DNA from 3 places in the Streptomyces lunaelactis genome. Region 2 is predicted to be linked to each of the others. Evidence: riboswitches for the same ligand, from Rfam matches in the RefSeq annotation. Region 2 holds a riboswitch; each other region holds the start of a gene.
What was found. A riboswitch is a leader RNA that binds a small molecule or an ion and turns the genes downstream of it on or off. The one in region 2 is predicted to bind cyclic di-AMP.
Positions count from the first base shown of each region.

Region 1: linked by a shared signal. The riboswitch ahead of SLUN_RS34265 (LysM peptidoglycan-binding domain-containing M23 family metallopeptidase) and the one ahead of SLUN_RS18740 (M23 family metallopeptidase) in region 2 are both predicted to bind cyclic di-AMP.
Region 3: linked by a shared signal. The riboswitch ahead of SLUN_RS36585 (LysM peptidoglycan-binding domain-containing protein) and the one ahead of SLUN_RS18740 (M23 family metallopeptidase) in region 2 are both predicted to bind cyclic di-AMP.

Region 1 covers NZ_CP026304.1:7,512,146-7,518,352, reverse strand. The annotation lists gene SLUN_RS34275 (STM4011 family radical SAM protein) at 1-480, shown strand, start outside; gene SLUN_RS34270 (SGNH/GDSL hydrolase family protein) at 514-1,305, opposite strand; gene SLUN_RS34265 (LysM peptidoglycan-binding domain-containing M23 family metallopeptidase) at 1,517-2,458, opposite strand; cyclic di-AMP (ydaO/yuaA leader) riboswitch at 2,461-2,636, opposite strand; gene SLUN_RS34260 (alpha-galactosidase) at 3,022-5,115, opposite strand; gene SLUN_RS34255 (tyrosine-protein phosphatase) at 5,309-6,112, shown strand; gene SLUN_RS41730 (DUF6126 family protein) at 6,130-6,207, opposite strand, start outside.
Region 2 covers NZ_CP026304.1:4,118,152-4,124,358, reverse strand. The annotation lists tRNA gene SLUN_RS18750 (tRNA-Met) at 88-161, shown strand; gene SLUN_RS18745 (PP2C family protein-serine/threonine phosphatase) at 426-1,511, shown strand; cyclic di-AMP (ydaO/yuaA leader) riboswitch at 1,852-2,007, shown strand; gene SLUN_RS18740 (M23 family metallopeptidase) at 2,019-3,071, shown strand; gene SLUN_RS18735 (PrsW family intramembrane metalloprotease) at 3,163-4,497, opposite strand; gene trmB (tRNA (guanosine(46)-N7)-methyltransferase TrmB) at 4,626-5,408, opposite strand; gene lhgD (L-2-hydroxyglutarate dehydrogenase) at 5,472-6,207, opposite strand, start outside.
Region 3 covers NZ_CP026304.1:7,998,976-8,005,182, reverse strand. The annotation lists gene SLUN_RS36605 (DUF6158 family protein) at 1-90, shown strand, start outside; gene SLUN_RS42155 (ATP-binding protein) at 101-1,573, opposite strand; gene SLUN_RS36595 (NAD(P)/FAD-dependent oxidoreductase) at 1,570-3,228, opposite strand; gene SLUN_RS36590 (hypothetical protein) at 3,227-3,412, shown strand; gene SLUN_RS36585 (LysM peptidoglycan-binding domain-containing protein) at 3,602-4,432, opposite strand; cyclic di-AMP (ydaO/yuaA leader) riboswitch at 4,437-4,595, opposite strand; gene SLUN_RS36580 (DUF1996 domain-containing protein) at 5,236-6,207, opposite strand, start outside.

The DNA.
Region 1 (6,207 bases), 3.4 Mb from region 2:
TACAGCGACGCCGAGGCAGCCGAGTGGACAGAGCTGGATCCGCTCTTCGCGTACAGCCGCGATCCGCACCGCTCGGCAGGACTCCCGTGCCGGACGGGCGAGTCGGTGATCTCGGTGGACGGCGACGGCACGGTGCGGCGCTGCCACTTCGTCCCGGACGAGCTCGGCAATCTCTACGACGGCTCCTACCGGCGGGCGCTGCGTCCGCGCGACTGCCCGTCGGCCGTCTGCGACTGCCATATCGGCTATGTCCATCTGGAGGCGCTGCCGCTGTACGACGTGTTCGCGGGTGGTGTCCTGGAGCGGATCCCGGCCGTGCCCGCCGCTTCTCAGGCGTCGTACGGAGCCGGAAGGCCGATCCCCGTCAGCCTCGCCGGCTCATCCCCCAGTCGGCGCGCCACCGCCTCGTCCTGCACCCGCGCCGAGAACGCCGTCAGCTTCGGGACGCCCGTGAAGAAGCCGAGAGGGGAAGGGCCGTAGTACTCACCGGCCCGTACCCGCACCCCGTCGCCGTCACAGGGGCAGCAGATTCGGCCGCTTGGCTTCCACATGGTCGCCGGAGCTCTCGCCGCGCAGCCTCCGTCCGATCCACGGCACCAGGTGCTCGCGCGCCCAGTGGATGTCGTCGCGGCGCACTTCGAGCGGGCCGCGCGGCGGCAGGGGCGGCCACGACTGGTCGGGGTCGGCGGGCACCTCCAGGCCGAGCACCTGGGCGGCGCGCAACGCGACCCTGGTGTGGCCCTCGGGTGACAGATGCAGTCTGTCGCCGTCCCAAGCCCGCCTGTCCTGGACGGATTTGAGCGACCACAGATCGAGTACGGGACAGTCGTAGCGATCGGCGATGGCCCGTACGTGCGCGGTGTACGTGGCGATCTTGCCGCGCAGATGGCGCAGTACCGGCACCCCACGCGTATCGAATCCGGTGGTCACCATGACGGTGCCGACCGAGCCCGCGAGGTCGGCGACGGCGCGCTCGAAGCGCTCGGCCACATCGTCGGGGTCGGTGCCGGGCCGGATGATGTCGTTGCCCCCCGCGCAGAACGTCACCAGATCCGGGGCGAGTTCCCTCGCCCTCGGGACCTGTTCCTCGACGATCTGATCGAGGAGACGGCCGCGTACGGCGAGATTGGCGTACCTGAAGGTGTGCTCCGGCATCCGGTCGTCCAGCAGGACCGCGAAACGGTCCGCCCAGCCGACGTACATCCCATCGGGGCCCGGGTCGCCGACGCCCTCGGTGAAGCTGTCACCGATCGCCGCGTACGACCCGAATGCGCCATCTTCTTCTGTTCTCGAATCGTCTGCCACGAGACCTCATCTTTCCCTTACGGATGTGACCTACGCGACCGTAAGGAGGGGTTGACGAGGGGTGATCTTTGCCACCGGTCACGTTTCGCCCACGCCGGAATACGCCGAATCCCCCCGCGCCACTCAGGACGGCGCGGGGGGATTCGGCGTGCTGGATTCGTCGGGCGTCAGGGCATCGGCCCGTTCATCAGCGCGTCAGTTCACCAGCGCGTCAGATGCTGACGCCGTGGCTGCGCAGGTAGGCCAGCGGGTCGATGTCCGAGCCGTAGCCCGGGCCGGTGCGGATCTCGAAGTGGAGGTGCGGACCGGTGGAGTTGCCCGTGGAGCCGGAGAGGCCGATCTGCTGGCCGCCGCTCACGTTCTGGCCGGAGGAGACGGACAGGGAGGAGAGGTGGGCGTACTGCGAGTAGGTGCCGTCGGTGTGCTGGATGACGACCTCGTTGCCGTACGCGCCGCCCCACCCGGCGGAGACGACGGTGCCCGGGCCGACGGACTTGACGGTGGTGCCGGAGGACGCCGCGAAGTCGACACCGGTGTGGTAGCCGCTGGACCACATGCCACCGGCGAGGTGGTACGGGGTGCTGATGGTCGCGCCGGAGACGGGCGAGGTGAAGCCGGAGCCGCTGGTCTGCGCGGCGGTGCTGCCCGTGCCCTTGGACGACGCCTGCTTTGCCGGCTTGGCCGGCTTCGAGGAGGAGTCCGGGGAGCCACTCGAAGAGGACTTGGCCGGGCCCTCGGAGCTGGGCTTCGGCTTCTCCTGCGCGGGGGCCTTCGCCTTCGCCTTCGCGCCGAGGGTGAGCTTGAGGCCCGGGTGGATCAGCGAGGGGTTCTCGCCGACGACCGCACGGTTGTCCTCGTACAGCTTCTTCCAGCCGCCGCGGACATCGTGCTTGTCGGCGATCTTGGCCAGGTAGTCGCCGGAGACGACGGAGTACGTGGTGGGGGCGGCCTTCTTGGCGGGTGCCGGAGCCGCGGCGGCGGTCACTGCCACCGTGTGCGAAGCCGCGGCGGGCGCGGCCTTGTCGGCGGCGTGGGCGCCGGTGGCACCCATGAGCGGAAGTGCGATGACGGCGCCACCCGTACCGGCGGCGGCGACGAATCCGCGCGTGATCGGGTTGACCTTGGGACGGCGGTGCTTACCCTTCGCGGGCATGGCGAATTCCTCTCCGGCGCCTACGAGGTGAGCTGTCGGGTTCGGGCTGGAGATGCCCGGCCGCGCAGTTGCGCGACTTAACCCCAAGCCGTCTCCGGACCTCCGGAATCGGCGTACTTACCTGGGTCCCCCGCTCCTGCCACACGTGGGTGGGTGGAATTCCGGGCGGCGGCAGGATTAGGCGTTCCGTCCGGATTGGTCGTGACCGTAAACCGGCAAACCGACCGGAAACAAGCTGCCCCTTTCCCCGGTCAATGATCCCTTTGATATTGCCGGGGAATTCCGGTCACCCTCCGTGAATCGAAGTCCTTGGCTCGCCGCCTGGCAGCGGAATTGGCTTCCGCCGTACCGCCACACACCGTCACGAATATGATCCTGCTCACGGGTCGTGCCCCATCTGCATTGCAGACGGGGCACGTTATGCCGAATCGACCAATTCGGACAGAAGCGTCATTTATTGACGAGGTGGCTTATCGCCATCACATACACCTCATTCCCGCCTTGCGGGCGGAATTCGGCGGCCTTCCGGCTCGGATCAGCGGGTTCGGATCAGCGGGCTCGGGTCAGCGGCGGCGCAGCCGGATCACCGTGGCGTCCATGTCACCCTTCAGCCCGGTGTGCAGCCCGTGGTGCAGGAGTACGGAGCCACGGTGCACGGCGCCGGTGTCCAGGCACTCGTACGCGGCCGCCGGGTCGAGCCCCCGCAGCCGGAGCCTGGGCGGCAGCTCGCCGTAGTGCTGTGCCTGGAGCCAGGCGAGCACGACGGTCTCGTCGCCGCGCACGTACTGCACGGCGCTCAGCCCGCCCTCCGGGGCCCGCAGCCGGTACAGCCCGCCGTGCTGCACCACCGGCCTGATCTTCTTGTAGAGCTCCGCCCAGCCGCGCGCCTCGGTGAGCTCCCCCTCGCTCCATTCGGTCAGGTCGCCGCCGACTCCGAGCACTCCGGCCATCGCGCTGACAAAGCGGAAGCGCAGCGTGCTGAAGCGGCCGTTGAGCTGGACATTGGGGCTGTCGGTCACCCAGGCCGCCATGACCCGTGCCGGGTGCAGCTGGGTGAAGCCCTGCTGGATGCCGAGCCGGTCCAGCGGATCGGTGTTGTCGGACGTCCATACCTGGTCGGTACGGGAGAGGATGCCGAGGTCGATCCGGCCGCCGCCGCCGGAGCAGGACTCGAACGCCACCGTCGGGTGCGCGGCCCGCAGCCGGTCGAGGAGTGCGTACAGCGCGTGCACATGCTCGACCCACAGCTTCTGCGGATACTCCTCACCGGGCCAGCCGACGTCCGTGAAGCAGCGGTTGAAGTCCCACTTCACATAGTCGATGGGCGCGCTGCTGAGCAGTCCGTCCAGCTGTTCCCAGAGACAGGCCTGTACGTCCTCGCGGGCGAGGTTCAGTACGAGCTGGTTGCGGAACTCCGTGCGGGCCCGGCCCGGGTGGTGCTGCACCCAGTCGGGATGCGCGCGGTAGAGATCGCTGTCGGCGTTGACCATCTCCGGCTCGACCCAGATCCCGAACTGCATGCCCAGCGCGTGCACTTCGTCGGCGAGCGGCTTCAGTCCCTGCGGGAAGCGTTCGGCGTTGGGGGTCCAGTCGCCGAGTCCGGCCCGGTCGCTGGTGCGCTGCCCGAACCACGCGTCGTCGACGACGAACAGCTCGATGCCCATGGCGGCGGCCCGCCGCGCGAGCGCCCGCTGCTGTTCCTCGGAGATGTCGAAGCCGGTGGCCTCCCAGGAGTTGTAGAGCACCGGACGCTCGCTCGCGGCGTCCGGGATGACGTGCGCCAGCTGCCAGGCGTGCCAGGCCCGGCTGGCTCCGCCGAATCCGCCGTCGCTCCACAGACCGGCGAAGACGGGCGAGGTGTAGGACTGGCCGGGCGCGAGCCGCAGCAGTCCGGAGTCGTCGTAGCCCGCGCCGCCGGTGATCTGGACGAGTCCGTCGGGCAGCCGCTGTACGGCGATCCGCCATGACCCGGACCAGGCGAGCGCGCAGCCGTACACCTCTCCGTGCTCCTCAGTGGCGCCTTCGGCGTCGAGGGCGACCCACGGCAGGTGCTGGTGACCGGTGTGCCCGCGCCGGCTGCTCAGTACCTTCTCGCCGTACGTCAGCTCCGACCGTACGAGCAGGGACTCGGCCGCCCAGCGGCCGTGCAGCTGGCTGAGCCGCCAGTGGCCGCGCTGCGGCAGTGTCCAGGTGGCGGCATCGGCCCGCAGCAGCTCCAGGTCCGGTCCTTCGCCTTCGTGGGTGACGGTGACCCAGCGCTCGATGACGTCCGCGTCGCCGCGCATCCGGTGGTGCAGGGTGAGCCCGAGGCCGTGCAGCGCGTCGGTGAAGCGGAGCCGCAGCTCGTCGCCGTCGATCACCTCGGCGCCGGCGAAGGTCCACTGGGTGCCGCGGACCATGTCCGTACGGACGGAAAGCGCGGGCCGTACGAAGCGGGGCCCGCCCTCGACGGGATACTCCTCGTGCCCGTCGAGCTGCGACTCGAACGGCCAGCAGGGCGGCAGGCCCTGGGCCGCGAGTGCCTCCGCATCGGCGCCCGAGATCCGTGGTCCCCAATGAAGATGCAGCAGTTCGTCGCCGTCGGTGAGGTGCAGCCCATAGCTGCTCGCCGTTCCGGAGAGAACCCACGTACGACCCTTGCCAACGCTCTCAATCATCCCGACCCCTCAGATACTCACAGGTCCGCACAGGCCCGCACATCATCCGACCGCGACCGCTGCCTGTGCAACGCCCTTGCGGGCACGGCCGAGATGATTGCCCCAGGAATCCATGTCGTATCGTCGGGAAAGCGCCATCGTCGGCGAGCAGCGCCGACGGCAGTCACTTCAGGAGCCCCCCGTGACGCAGCAGCTGCCGCCGCAGGTCCCGTCGACAGAGCCGGAGCTGTCGGGAGTGCGCAACTTCCGGGACGTGGGCGGCCTGTCGACCGCGGACGGCCGGCGAGTGCGGTACGGCAGCCTCTTCCGCAGCGGCCATCTCGCGCACGCCACGGAGAGCGACGCGGCGTTCCTGTCCACCCTGGGCCTGCACACGATCTTCGACTTCCGCAACGCCGCGGACCACCGGCTGGAGGGCCAGGACGTCGAGCTGCCCGGCGTACGCAATGTGAACCTGCCGCTCTCCGACCCGGCCGACGGCGCCGAGTTCTGGAAGATGGTGCGGGACGGCAACCTCGACCAGCTGAAGTCGATCCTCGCGGACGGCAAGGCGGCAGGCCGGATGTCGGAGTCGTACCGGCGGATCGTCAAGGAGCGCACGGCCGAGCACAGCCGCGTGCTGCACGCCCTGGCGGAGGACAGCGTCCCGGCCCTGATGCACTGCGCGGCCGGCAAGGACCGCGCCGGTATCTCGATCGCGGTGTCCCTGCTCGCGGTGGGTGTGGAGCGCGAAGCGATCGAGGCGGACTACCTCAAGTCCAATGACCCGCACCGCCGTTACCTGGTCCGCCGCAGCGACAACTCCCCGGCCGGGATGTCCCCCGAAGTGATGGAACTGCTGAGCCCGCTGTTCGACGCGCGCGCCGAGTACCTGGCCGCGGCCTTCGAGACGATCGACCGGACCTGGGGCACGACGGACCGGTATCTGGCGGAGGGCCTGGGGCTCGCGCCCGAGACGCGCGAGCGCCTGCGCGACCGCCTCCTCGACGAGGTGTGACCTCAGGCGGGCGACCGCTAGTGGCCCTGGCCGCCCAGCGTGAACAGCAGGAAGAGGAACCCGGCGAACAGATGGCCCGCCACCAGATAGGCGAA
Region 2 (6,207 bases):
GTTCCCGGCAGTGAGCTGCCTGCCTCGGGCCCCCTTCGCAGGGTGGAGTTGATCTTGCTCCGGATGGCGTAAGGTTGCATTCAACGGCGCGGGGTGGAGCAGCTCGGTAGCTCGCTGGGCTCATAACCCAGAGGTCGCAGGTTCAAATCCTGTCCCCGCTACTGAAGACACTGGCCCGGCACTCGATCAGAGTGCCGGGCCAGTGTCGTACCCGGCCCGGCGAGATCGGCCGGACAGGACCTGAGGCCCCATGAGGTCGTCGCCCGGTTGGCCGACGGTGAGTCGCCGCCCGGCGCGGCTGCGGCCAGCCTGGGAAGAGCGCGGTACCGTCCGCGGCTGTGGGTGGACCAGGCAGGAGATCACTGGTGGTGCACCGAGAGCAGGACGGCGGCGGCAACGCCAATCGCCTTGTCCGCGTCCTGCCCATGATGATGATCATCGGCGGTGTTGTCTTCGATCTCGCGACGCCGGCCGGGTTCACCGCCTCGCCGCTCCTCGCGGCCGCACCGTTGATCGCCGCACCGTTCTTCTCCCTGCTCAACACCGTGCTGACCGGCGTCGCGGCAATCGCCGCCGCGGTCGGTCTTGAGCTTTACAACCGCACCCTGGGCAATGTCACCTCCAGCACGGAGGTGGGCACCGTCGTCACCGTCGCCGGGCTCGCGGTGCTCATCAACCGGGTCGTACGGCTCGGTGGGGAGCGGCTGGCCTCCGCCCGCGTCATCGCCGAGACCGCGCAGCGGGCCGTGCTGCCCACTCCCGCGGACCGGATCGGCGGGCTGCAGGTCGCCGCGCGGTACGAGGCGGCGCAGGCGGACGCGTTCATCGGCGGTGACCTCTTCGCCGTACAGGACACTCCGTACGGCGTACGCCTCATCGTGGGCGACGTCCGGGGCAAGGGCATGGAGGCGGTCGAGTCGGTGGCCATCGTCATCGGGGCGTTCCGGGAGGCCGCCGAGCAGGAGAGCTCGCTCGAAGGGGTCGCCGGGCGCCTGGAGCGGGCGCTGGCGCGCGAGGGCGAGCGGCGGGCAGGTCTGGAATCCGTCGAGGGGTTCACCACCGCCGTACTCGGCGAGATCCCGCGCGCCCGCAGTGTGGTGCGGCTGGTGAACCGCGGGCATCCGGAGCCGCTGGTGCTGTACGCCGACGGGGGCCTGGACAGCCTGCGGCCGGCCAAGGCCGCGCTGCCCCTGGGGATGGGTCTGGGGGAGTGGCCGGACCGGGCGGGGGAGTATCCGCTGCCCGCCGGGGCCACGCTGCTCCTGTACACGGACGGTGTGTCCGAGGCGCGCGACCGCCGCGGCGTCTTCTACGACCCGGGCGAACGGCTCGCCGGGCGGCTCTTTCCGGGGCCCGAGGAACTGCTGGACGCGATCGTCGACGACGTACGCAGGCATACGGGCGGCGGCTCCACCGACGACATGGCGCTGCTGGCGGTCAGCCGCCCCGCCGAGGGGCAGCCGGACCGCCGCAGGACCGTACCCGTGGTGAAGGGCGAGGAGAGCGAGTGAGCGGTCGGGTCAGCCGCTGAATGCTCGGCCGTGCGGGCCGGTGAAGGCCACCGCGCGCTCGTCGGCGGGCCGCTCCCTCATCCGCCTGATCAACCGGACAGAATCTGGTCGCGCACCGTGTGTAATCGAAGGACACCCCTCCGCATAACATTTGATGCACCGTCAGAAGTGTGAAGTGACCTGAGGGGCGATCAAGTCGTCCGGCTCCGCCTGCATGTGTCCCGGTAAGTCCCGGCCGATGTTGTTAATGATCAGTCGGAACAGCTTGGAATCCGGCCCTGGTGTCTATTAACGTTCGATAACGCAGCGCGGTCGTCCCAGTCGTCGCAAGAGACGGCACCGTGCGCACGCGCCGAATTCCGCAAGGGAACCGGGGAACCACCAATTGGGGTGAATCGGGCACCTTTTGCCGCTTTTTTCGCGGTTGAAGCGCCCGTAGGAGACCTTCCTGCTCCGAACCCGTCAGCTAACCCGGTAGGCGAGAAGGAAGGAAAGGAGTACGCCTCCGTGGCGTCCAACAACCCTGCCCCAGTAGCCCCTCTGCATTCTGACTACTTCGGTGACGAGGTGGCGGAGCGGGCATGGGAGGAATGGAACCCCACCGAGGACTCCGTCCGTCCGGTGCGCGGTCGGCACCGTGTGATGAAGCAGCGCGGCGGACTCGCCCGCAGCTCCACTGTGCTGGGCGTCGGTGTGATCGCGGCGGTCGGCGCGGGTGGCATGGCCACCGCGCAGGACAAGCCACCGGTCTCCATATCGCTTCCCGACTCGATCGCGGACAACCTGCCCGACGCCAAGTCCCTGCCGGGCGTCGGCTCCTTGATGTCCGACGACTCCTCCGACGAGGAGCCGGGGAACGCCTCGCCGCTCACGGCGATGTCCCTGGCCTCGGACACCGGTTCCGGCGGGACCGGCGTGGACCAGGAGGCCGGCGCGGGGGAGGCCCTGCGCGCCCGGATCCTCCAGCAGGCCGAGCAGCAGCAGTCCGAGGCGGCCGCCGAGGAGAAGGCCGCGGCGGAGAAGCTCGCCGCCGACCAGGCCGCGGCGGAGGCGAAGAGGCAGCAGACGGCGGCGGAGGCGAAGGCCGAGGCCGCGAAGCAGGCGGCCGAGGCGGCGGCGGAGGCCAAGGCGGAGGCCGAGCGGCTCGCGCAGCTGGCGAAGAGCTACGCGCTCCCCACCTCCTCGTACACGATCACCTCCACCTTCGGCCAGTCCGGCTCCCTGTGGGCCTCGGGCCAGCACACCGGCCTGGACTTCGCCGCCCCGACGGGCACGCCCCTCAAGGCGGTGCACACGGGCACCGTCACGGCGGCGGGCTGGTCGGGTTCGTACGGCTACCGCACGGTCCTGGAGCTCGAGGACGGTACGGAGGTCTGGTACGCCCACCAGTCGTCGATCTCGGTCAGCGTCGGGCAGAAGGTGACGACGGGCGAGACGATCGGCCGCGTCGGCGCGACGGGCAATGTCACGGGCGCGCACCTGCACCTCGAGGTCCACACATCGGGCGGCACGGGCATCGACCCGATGACCTGGCTGCGGGACAAGGGCCTCACGGTCTGAGCTCTTCTCGGTTCTTCTTACGGCGCCCCTCGCACCGAACGGTGCGAGGGGCGCCGCGCGTTGCCGCCCGGCCTGACCAAAACGAAAGACCCTAGCTGCGGTACGGGTTGTAGCCGCCGTAGTCGCGGTGCGGCGGCGGCACCGGCACCCGGCCCGTCGCCCGTGCCGCGTACGTCAGCGCGGGCGCGGCCACCTCCTTGCGCTGCCACAGATGGTGCAGCAGCTCCTGCTCGCGCTCCACGAAGTCCGGGCCCGCCGCGCCGCGGTGGGCCCGGTGGCGCAGAAAGGCCAGGGACGTCGCAAACGTCTCGTACTCCGACACGGCGTGCGCCGCGGCCGGGCCGTGCATCCGCCGGGCGACGTCGCGCGCCATCGTGCGTGCCCGCATCGAGGACAGCGCGCGCGGCTCGGCGGCCGTCAGCCAGCCGGCCGCGGCGTACGCGGGCAGCTCGGCGGATATCGTGCGCAGCTCGCGCTGCCTGGTCCAGATCGTCAGCCAGGTCAGCAGTCCGAAGACGGGGACCATGAACGCCCCGTACACGCCGTAGAAGCCGAAGGGGCCCAAGAGCGACGCCGAGCCGTTCCACAGGGCGTGCATGCCCATCGCGAGGGCGAGGCCGAGCAGGGGCAGGGCGACCCGGCGGATCTTCTGGCGCTGTGTGGCGAGTGCCGCGATCCCGAAGCCGATGCCGGTGAGCACGGTGAACAGCGGATGCGCGAACGGCGACATCACGACCCGTACGAAGAAGGTCGCCGCGGTCACCGAGGCGAGCCCCGATGCGCCTATCTCCTGGTCCTCACCGAAGGCGGTGCCCAGGTAGAGGATGTTCTCGGTGAAGGCGAAGCCGGTCGCGGTGAAGCCCGCCACGACCACACCGTCGACGATCCCGGTGAAGTCCCGTCTGCGGAAGAGGAAGATGAGCAGCACCGCGGCGGCCTTCGCGCTCTCCTCGACGATCGGGGCTATCACCGTCGCGCCGAGGGTGTCCGCGCTCGCCGGGTCCGCGGTGGCGGTGGCTATCCAGCGGGTCGCGAAGGAGTTCGCGATGATCGCGACGAGGGCGGCGGCGAAGGCGCCCCAGGCGAAGGCGAAGAGCAGATTCCGCCAGGGTCCCGGCTCGACCCGGTCCAGCCAGCGGAAGGCCGCCGCGAGCAGCGGGACGGGCAGGGTCGCGAGGGCGAGGCCGACCAGGAAGCCCTGGGTGCCGGTCTGTTCGCGTACGAGCGCGAGGATCACCAGGCCGGAGAGGGCGAGGAGGGTGATCAGCGCCCCGGCCCGTACGGCCTTGCTCTGCCAGAGCCGGGAGACGCGGCGGGGCTTGTAGCGCCACCGGGAACGCTCCGGCACGGCGTCGAACAGCGGCTGCCGCTCGAACGCCGGGACCGCCGGATGCGGTGGGGGGTGCTGCGGGGGCGACTCGGACACCTATTGACCCTAACGAGGGCCACTGACAACTGGCGATGGGGCCCGGGGCACTACCGAGGGTTACGCCTCCGGGAGCGCCGGGCCGGCAGGATGGCCGGACACGGTCCAAGCGGTGTCCCCGGGGCCGCTCAGCGGCGGCGGAACAGCAGGTCCCGCACCTTGTGCCCCTTGTCCAGGCCCTGCCCCTCGAAGCGGGTCAGGGGCCGGAATCCGGGGCGGGGGGCGTAGCCGCCGTCGTCCCGGGTGTTCTCGAAGTCCGGGTGCGCGGACAGCACCTCGAGCATCTGCTCGGCGTACGGCTCCCAGTCGGTCGCGCAGTGGACGACGGCGCCTGGCTTCAGGCGCTGCGCCGCGAGGGTGAGGAACTCGGGCTGGATCAGCCGCCGCTTGTGGTGGCGCTTCTTGGGCCAGGGGTCGGGGAAGTAGACGCGCAGCCCGTCGAGGGAGCGGGGCGCGAGCATCTCCCGGAGCAGGATGATCGCGTCGCCGTTGGCGACCCGGATGTTGGACAGTCCGTTCCGCTCCGCGAGACCGAGCAGATTGCCCTGGCCGGGGGTGTGCACGTCGACGGCGAGAACCCCGGTGCCGGGGTCCTCGGCGGCCATCTGCGCGGTGGCCTCGCCCATCCCGAACCCGATCTCCAGGACGACGGGGAGCCCGCCGAACATCTCGTCGAGACCGAGGACGCGGTGCCCGTCGATGTCCATGCCCCAGACGGGCCACAGCCGCTCCAGCGCATCGCCCTGCCCGGCGGTCACCCGGCTGCGACGCGGCTGAAAGCTACGGATCCGCCGCTCATGATGCGACCCGGCAGGATCAGCGACGGGCCCCCCGGGAAAGCGGGGCTCGCTCTTGGCCCGAATGGGGGACTGGGGGGCTTGGCCGGTGGTGGGGTTTCGAAGCTCAGACACAGTGGCTGAATTCTACGGTCTCGCCGGTGCGGGAGCTTGTGGCTGGTGCACGGGTGCGACAGATCACCCGGCCAGGCCCCGTGCCACGCGCCCCTCCGCCAGTGCCGTCAGTGCCCTCCGCGCGACCTCCCTGCCGATCGGCAGGGACGCCGTCGCCGCCGGCGAAGGCGCGTTGAGGACATGCACCGTCCGCGGTGCCTCGCGGATCAGGAAATCGTCCGCCAGCGTCCCGTCCCGCAGCACCGCCTGCGCCCGCACCCCCGCCGCCGCCGGGCGCAGATCGTCCTCCGTCACCGCCGGCAGCAGCCTGCGCACCGCCGTCGCGAACGCGCGCCTCGACAGGGAGCGGTGCAGCTCTCCCGCCCCGTACCGCCAGTGCCTGCGCGCTATCCGCCACGTGCCGGGCCAGCCGAGCGTCTCCGCCAGCTCCCGGGGCCGTACCGCCGACCAGCTGTAGCCCTCGCGGGCCAGCGCCGGGACCGCGTTCGGGCCGACGTGGACGCCGCCGTCGATGCCACGCGTCAGATGCACGCCCAGGAACGGGAACGCGGGGTCCGGCACCGGATAGACCAGTGCGCGCACGAGATCGGGGCGGGCCAGCTCGTAGTACTCGCCCCGGAAGGGGAGGATCCGCATCCCCGGGTCGTCGCCCGCCAGCCTCGCTACGTGGTCGCAGTGCAGCCCCGCGCAGTTCACCAGCACCCGTGCCCGGATCACCGTCCCTGATGCCGTACGCACCGCGACACCCCAGCTCCGGCGGTCGACGGCGGTGACCTCCTCGTCGTACCGGATCTCCGCG
Region 3 (6,207 bases), 3.9 Mb from region 2:
GAACTGGAGGCCGAGTACCTGAAGCGGCACGCGAATCGCCCCGTGGCGAGCGGCAGGACACGGCACGGAGCCCGCGCCAGGACCGACTGAGCGTCCGGTTTCAGGAGTTCTCGGCAGTGGCGGGCGACGGTTCCTCGTCGTGCGAATCCGGCGTGATCGGCAGGCAGACGCGGAACCTCGTGCTGCCCGGCTGCGAGTCCACTCTGATATCGCCGTGGTGCTTGTTGACCACGATGCGGTAGGAGATGTCGAGGCCGAGCCCGGTACCCTCACCGACCGGCTTCGTGGTGAAGAAGGGCTCGAAGATCCGCGGGCGAATGTCGGCCGGGATGCCGGGGCCGGTGTCGCGGACCTCGACGAAGAGGCGGTCGGCATCGCGCCAGGTGGCGATCGTGAGCGTGCCGCTGCCGTTCATCGCGCCGAGGGCGTTGTCGATGAGGTTCGTCCAGACCTGGTTGAGCTCCGCACCGTACGCCGGGATGGGCGGCAGACCGCGGTCGTACTCCTTCACCACGCGCACGCCCGAGGGGATCTTGGCCTGCAGCATCACCAGCGTGGCGTCGAGGAGTTCGTGGATGTCGACGGGCTGCTGGGCGGCGCGGTCGAGCTGGGAGTACTGGCGTGCCGCATCGACGAGGCCGGAGATGCGGTTGACGGCGTCCTCGATCTCCCCCATCAACAGCTCGGTGTCGATGGTGTACGTCAGCCACCCCACCGCCGCCTGCCGGTTCTCGTCGCCCAGGCTGTCGGTCGCCTCGGACAGCCATGCGGGGTCGATGCCGCCGGCGACCAGGACGGGGGCGATGTCCCAGGCCCGGTCGATCTCGTGGTCCTCGAGCCAGTCGGTGACCTCGTCCTCGGCGTCGGAGGCTTCGATCGCCGACAGCTTGGGGGCGTTGGAGGCGCGTTGGACGGCCGCGTCCTGCATCTCGACCAGGTGGTGCAGACGGGTGCCGTCCACCCGGCCGTCGGCGATGAGGGCGAGCTTGTGGCGCATCTTGGTGACCCGGTCGCGCAGGGTGTCGGTGGCGCGTACGGCCGCGGCCGCGGGGTTGTTGAGCTCGTGGGTGAGCCCGGCGGTGAGGGAGCCGAGGGCCTCCAGTCGTTCGCGTTCGCCGATGATGGTGTTGCTGGCACGGGTGCCGAAGAACAGGCCTTCGAGCAGATGCAGCGCCATGGGGAACCAGGTGCGTACCGCGTGGGCGAACTCTTCGGCGGGCAGCACGAAGAGTTCGACGTCGGTGATGGCTCGCAGCGTGTTGGGGTAGACCTGGTCCACCCGGTCCCCGAGGTAGGCCTGCGTGGCTCCGCTGTAGACACCTACCTGCTCGGTGCGGCCGAGCTCGATGTCGTCGCCGTGGAGATGGCGGACCATGGCGACCGTACCGCTGAGAAGTACGAAGAAGCAGGTGGCGGCCTCGCCCTGGGAGTAGACGGGCGCTCCGCCCGGCCGCACCTCGACGCTGCCGCGCTCGGCGAGCCACGCCAGCTGTTTGTCGTCGAGGGCCTCGAAGAGGAACAGGGTCTGCAGTTCGGCCGGGGTCAGCTTGTCGCGCGGGCTCGGGGCATTCATTGCGCCTCCATGTAGCGGTGCACCAGGGAGACGGCCATGGCGCCTTCCCCGACCGCGGATGCGACCCGTTTGACCGATTCGGCCCGTACGTCGCCGGCGGCGAAAACACCGGGCACACTGGTTTCGAGGTGGTAGGGGTCCCGTGACAGCGGCCATCCAGCGGGGCGCGCTCCCTCGGACAGCAGGTCGGGACCGGTGAGCACGAAGCCCCGTTCGTCACGGCGGACGACGCCGTCCAGCCACCCAGTGGGCGGTTCGGCGCCGATGAAGACGAACAGCCACGAGGCATCGGTCGTTCTCACGTCGCCCGTGCGGTTGTCGCGCAGGGTCAGTCGCTGCAGGTGCCTGTCGCCCTCGCCGCCCGCCACCTCGGTGTGCGGGTGGACGTGAATGTTGGCGATGCCGTCGATCTGCTGGACCAGGTAGTGCGACATCGACCTGGCCAAGTCGGCTCCGCGGACCAGGAGATGGACGCGGTTGGCATAGCGGGAGAAGTAGACGGCGGCCTGGCCGGCGGAGTTGGCGCCGCCGACGATGTACACGTCCTCCCCCGTGCAGTTGGCTGCTTCGAAGGACGCCGAGCCGTAGAAGACTCCGGCTCCGGTGAACTCGTCGAGGCCCGCCCCCTCCAGCCGCCGGTACGACACCCCCGTCGCCAGGACGACGGTGTGCGCCCCGATCGAGGTCCCGTCGCTGAACCGCAGCACCCGGCCCGCCCCTGCCGCTTCCAGTGACACCACTTCCCGCGCGCTGAGGATCTCGGCGCCGAAGCGGGTGGCCTGCCGACGTGCCCGGTCCGTCAGCTGCGCCCCGGACACTCCGTCGGGGAAACCCAGGTAGTTCTCGATACGGCTGCTCTGGCCGGCCTGCCCGCCGGTCGCGCTCCGCTCCACCAGCACCGTTCGCAGCCCCTCGGACGCCGCGTAGACGGCGGCGCCGAGCCCTGCGGGGCCCGCGCCGATGACGACGACGTCGTAGAAGTCGGCGGCCGGGGTGGTGCTCAGTCCCACTTCGGCGGCGAGCTCGGCCTCGCTCGGCGCCTGCAGGGTCTTGCCGTCGGCCGTGATCACCAGCGGCACGTCGTCGGCGCTGAGACCGGCCGCGTCCAGGAGCCGCCGCCCTTCGGGTTCGTCCGCGGCGACCCAGCGGTAGGGCACGAGATTGCGGGCGAGGAATTCCCGTACGGCGAAGGACGGCGCCGACCAGCGGTGGCCGACGATCCGTGTCTCCCCCACCGCCAGGTCGGGCGCCGCCGCCCACAGCTCCAGCAGCGCGTCCAGCACCGGGTAGAGGTTCTCCTCCGGCGGACTCCACGGCTTGAGCAGGTAATGATCGAGATCGACGATGTTGATCGCGTCTATGGCCGCGCCCGTGTCGGCGTACGCCGTCAGAAGCACCCGTCTGGCCAGGGGGAAGAGGTCCATGGCCGCTTCCAGAAACTGCACGCCGTTCATCGTCGGCATGCGGTAGTCGGCGATCATCACGGCGAGCGGCTCGCCGCGCAGCTTGACCTCCCGCAATGCCTCCAGGGCCTCTGCACCCGAGGGCGCGCGGAGCACGCGATACCGGTCGCCGTACCGGCGCCGGAGGTCGCGGGCGATGGCTCGGGAGACTCCCGGATCGTCGTCGACGGTCAGGATGGTCGGCTTCGCCATGCCCACCATCATGCGCCGCACCGATCACGAATGCGATGCGAATGCGGAACACGACCGGAGTAAGGGCTCGGGCGGCGATCTTCGGCCCGTCGCCATGCAGCCCCTCCGTGACCTGAAGGTCACGCTCGTGGAGCGCCGTCACGTCGGCCCGGTCCGTGCGGCGAGCGCGATCTGTTGCGTTTGAACCTTTCGGCTAAAGAGTCGGTGCGGTGGTACGGGCCAGGCCGGGCCGCAGATCGACGTCGGCGAGCACGTCGCAGCAGGCCGCGCCTGCCCGAGCTGCGGGCGGCAGCAGCCGGGATCGGGGCCGACCTGCACATCTCGGGGCGCTTCACGGGGATCCCGGCGGCCCGAGCCGCCGGGACCCAGAACGTCAGTAAGGTCCGTTGACGTTGTCGATCGAGCCGTACTTGTCGGCGGCGTAGTTGCACGCGGCGGTGATGTTGGCGACCGGATCAAAGCTGTCCATCGCCGTGCCGGGCACGTGGTAGGCCAGGAAGGTCGGCTGGATGACCTGCAGGAGCCCCTTGGACGGCGTTCCGGCGGCGGCGTTGGAGTCCCAGTTGTTGATGGCCAGCGGGTTGCCCGCGGACTCGCGCATGACGTTTCGGTGGATGCCGTCGTAGCTGCCCGGTATGCCGTGCCGGGCCATGACGTCCAGCGACTCCTTGATCCAGCCGTCGAGGTCATTGGAGTAGGCCGCGGGCTTGGAGACGACGGCGGCCTTCTTGGTGGACAGGGTGGACGTCCGCTCGGAACGGTCGGCCCGCTGGGAGGAGGATGCCTTGGACGCGGACGCCTTGGCGGAGGGCGCCTTGGCGGAGGGCGCCTTGGCCTTCTTACCGACGGTCAGCTCGAGTCCGGGATGAATCAGCCGCGGGTCGTCACCGACAGCCTTCCGGTTGTCCTGGTACAGCTTCTTCCAGCCGCCGCTCACGGCGAGCTGGTCCGCGATCTTGGAAAGGGAGTCCCCCGCGACGACCGAATAGGTCGTGGGGCCCGCCTTCTTCGCGGGGGCCGGCGCGGCCGCCGCGATGGCCGGTGCCACGGCCTTCTCGACAGCAACGGGCTGCGCCTGCGCCGCGCCGGCAGCGGTCGCGCCGATCACCGGAAGGACGAGTGCGGCGCCACCCGTGCCCACGACGGCGAGACCCCGGGTGAGTGAGCTGGACTTGGGGCGACGGTGCTTACCCTTTGCGGGCATGACGAATTCCTCTCCGTCGCCTGCGAGGTGAGCTGTCGGGTTCGGGCTGGAGATGCCCGGCCGCAGTATGAATGCGACTTCACCCCAAGCCGTTCCGGATTCCGGATCGGCGGCTTACCTGGGTCCCCCGCTCCTGCCGTACGTGAGTGGGTCGGTTCGGTTTCCGGATGGCGGCAGGATTCGGCGGTCCATCCGGATTGCCGTGACCGTAAGCGAGATGCACCGGAGGGAACAAGCCCTGAATTCAATAGGGCATTCCGCGAGGAGGATCCGCCGCGAGAATATCCCTTGATCCATCCCGAGCGGGAAACTCAACTTTCTTTCTGTGGAACGGGACTGGGCTCATCGGCGCTGTCCACAAATCGCCATAGACGTGACCCATTTCACTGGAGGCAATGCGGAACGGTGTGCCGTGCGGCAGGGCGCGAGAGAAAGATATTTCGCGCGAGTACTACCAATTCAGGCATCATGCGAAATATCAGAGCAACTGCCCACGCAGTAACTTTTCGGGCGAAACGTCACTGCCGGAACGCTTTCTCGACCAAGGTCGCGCAGCGAGTCGCCCTGGCGGACCGCGAAACGCCCCGCGGTTCGCACCACTATTCGCCGCTGTAGGCAAATATGGAGGCTTATGCCGCCTCTGTCCGTTTATCGACCGGCCGCCCCAGACTCTCGGCCGCCGGGACCCTGCTCCTGGGCCTGCGCCCACGCGGTGAACGCCTGAGTGCACAAGAGCGGGGTCCCCATCGTCGACGAGAGGAAACGGGCGGGCGGCGTGGCATCCGCCGCGCCGGATCCGGACGTCAGCCGCACCTACGGCCGTTGTTGATGCAGCTCACCGCTTTCCTCATCAGCGACGCGGACATCACGTTGATGAAGTCGCCATGGTCCGTCACCGGCTTGTGCAACTGCTCAGGGAAGCTGTCGACGGCGAACACGGAGCCGGGCGCGATCTTGTACGTGATCCGCTGGACCAGTTGAGGAATGGCCCGGAATCCCTTCGGGCACGCGCCGTTGGGGCGCGCGAAGGTCACATGCGTGCGGTGGTTCGCGCTGTCGGTGTTCTGGCCGTCCCAGCAGCTCTGGAAATTGAACGTACGCACCACGTTGCTGCCGCGCGGGCACAGCGGGTATTTGTCCTTGAGCTGTCGGTTCTCGAAGCCGGTGCAGCTCCAGGATGCGTTGGCATTGGCTGTTCCATTGGTGAACGCCTTGGCGTCGCCGGTGATGATGCGCAGGAATGTGGGCATCGCCGTGACTTTGCCGACGGGACTGCCGCGGAAGGTGAGTTGCACGGAAGCGGGCTGGAGAATGCGTCCGACGTTGCCGTCCTGTCCGCCGCCGGGAAGATTGGCGTCGGCCTCGATCTTCCCGTTGCGCAGTCGCAGCACCGGCCAATAGTGCGTGGAGCGGTCGCCGTTGGTGCACGTCGTATTGGCGGTGGCCAGGTCGTCATTGGTGGAGAAGGCATCGGTCTCGAGGTTGCCGACGTAGTCGTGCATGTGGTGGGCGCCGTTGCTCACACCGGGGGCGACGATGACGTTGTCGGGGTTGAAGTGCTTGTTCTCGTTGCGACCGCAGCGCGACTTGAAGGTGCCACGGGAGGCGTTGCTCCGTACGCGGGGCTCGGCGACATTGGGCCGCACCTTGCGGATGTCCACGAAGTCCGACCTTCGGGGACCCGTCTGCCCCTGACCGCCCGCGGCCGGCGCGGAGGCACTGGCAGCAGGGGCGCTCGGAGCGTCAGATCCGGAACCGGCCGCGGAAGCGGGGGC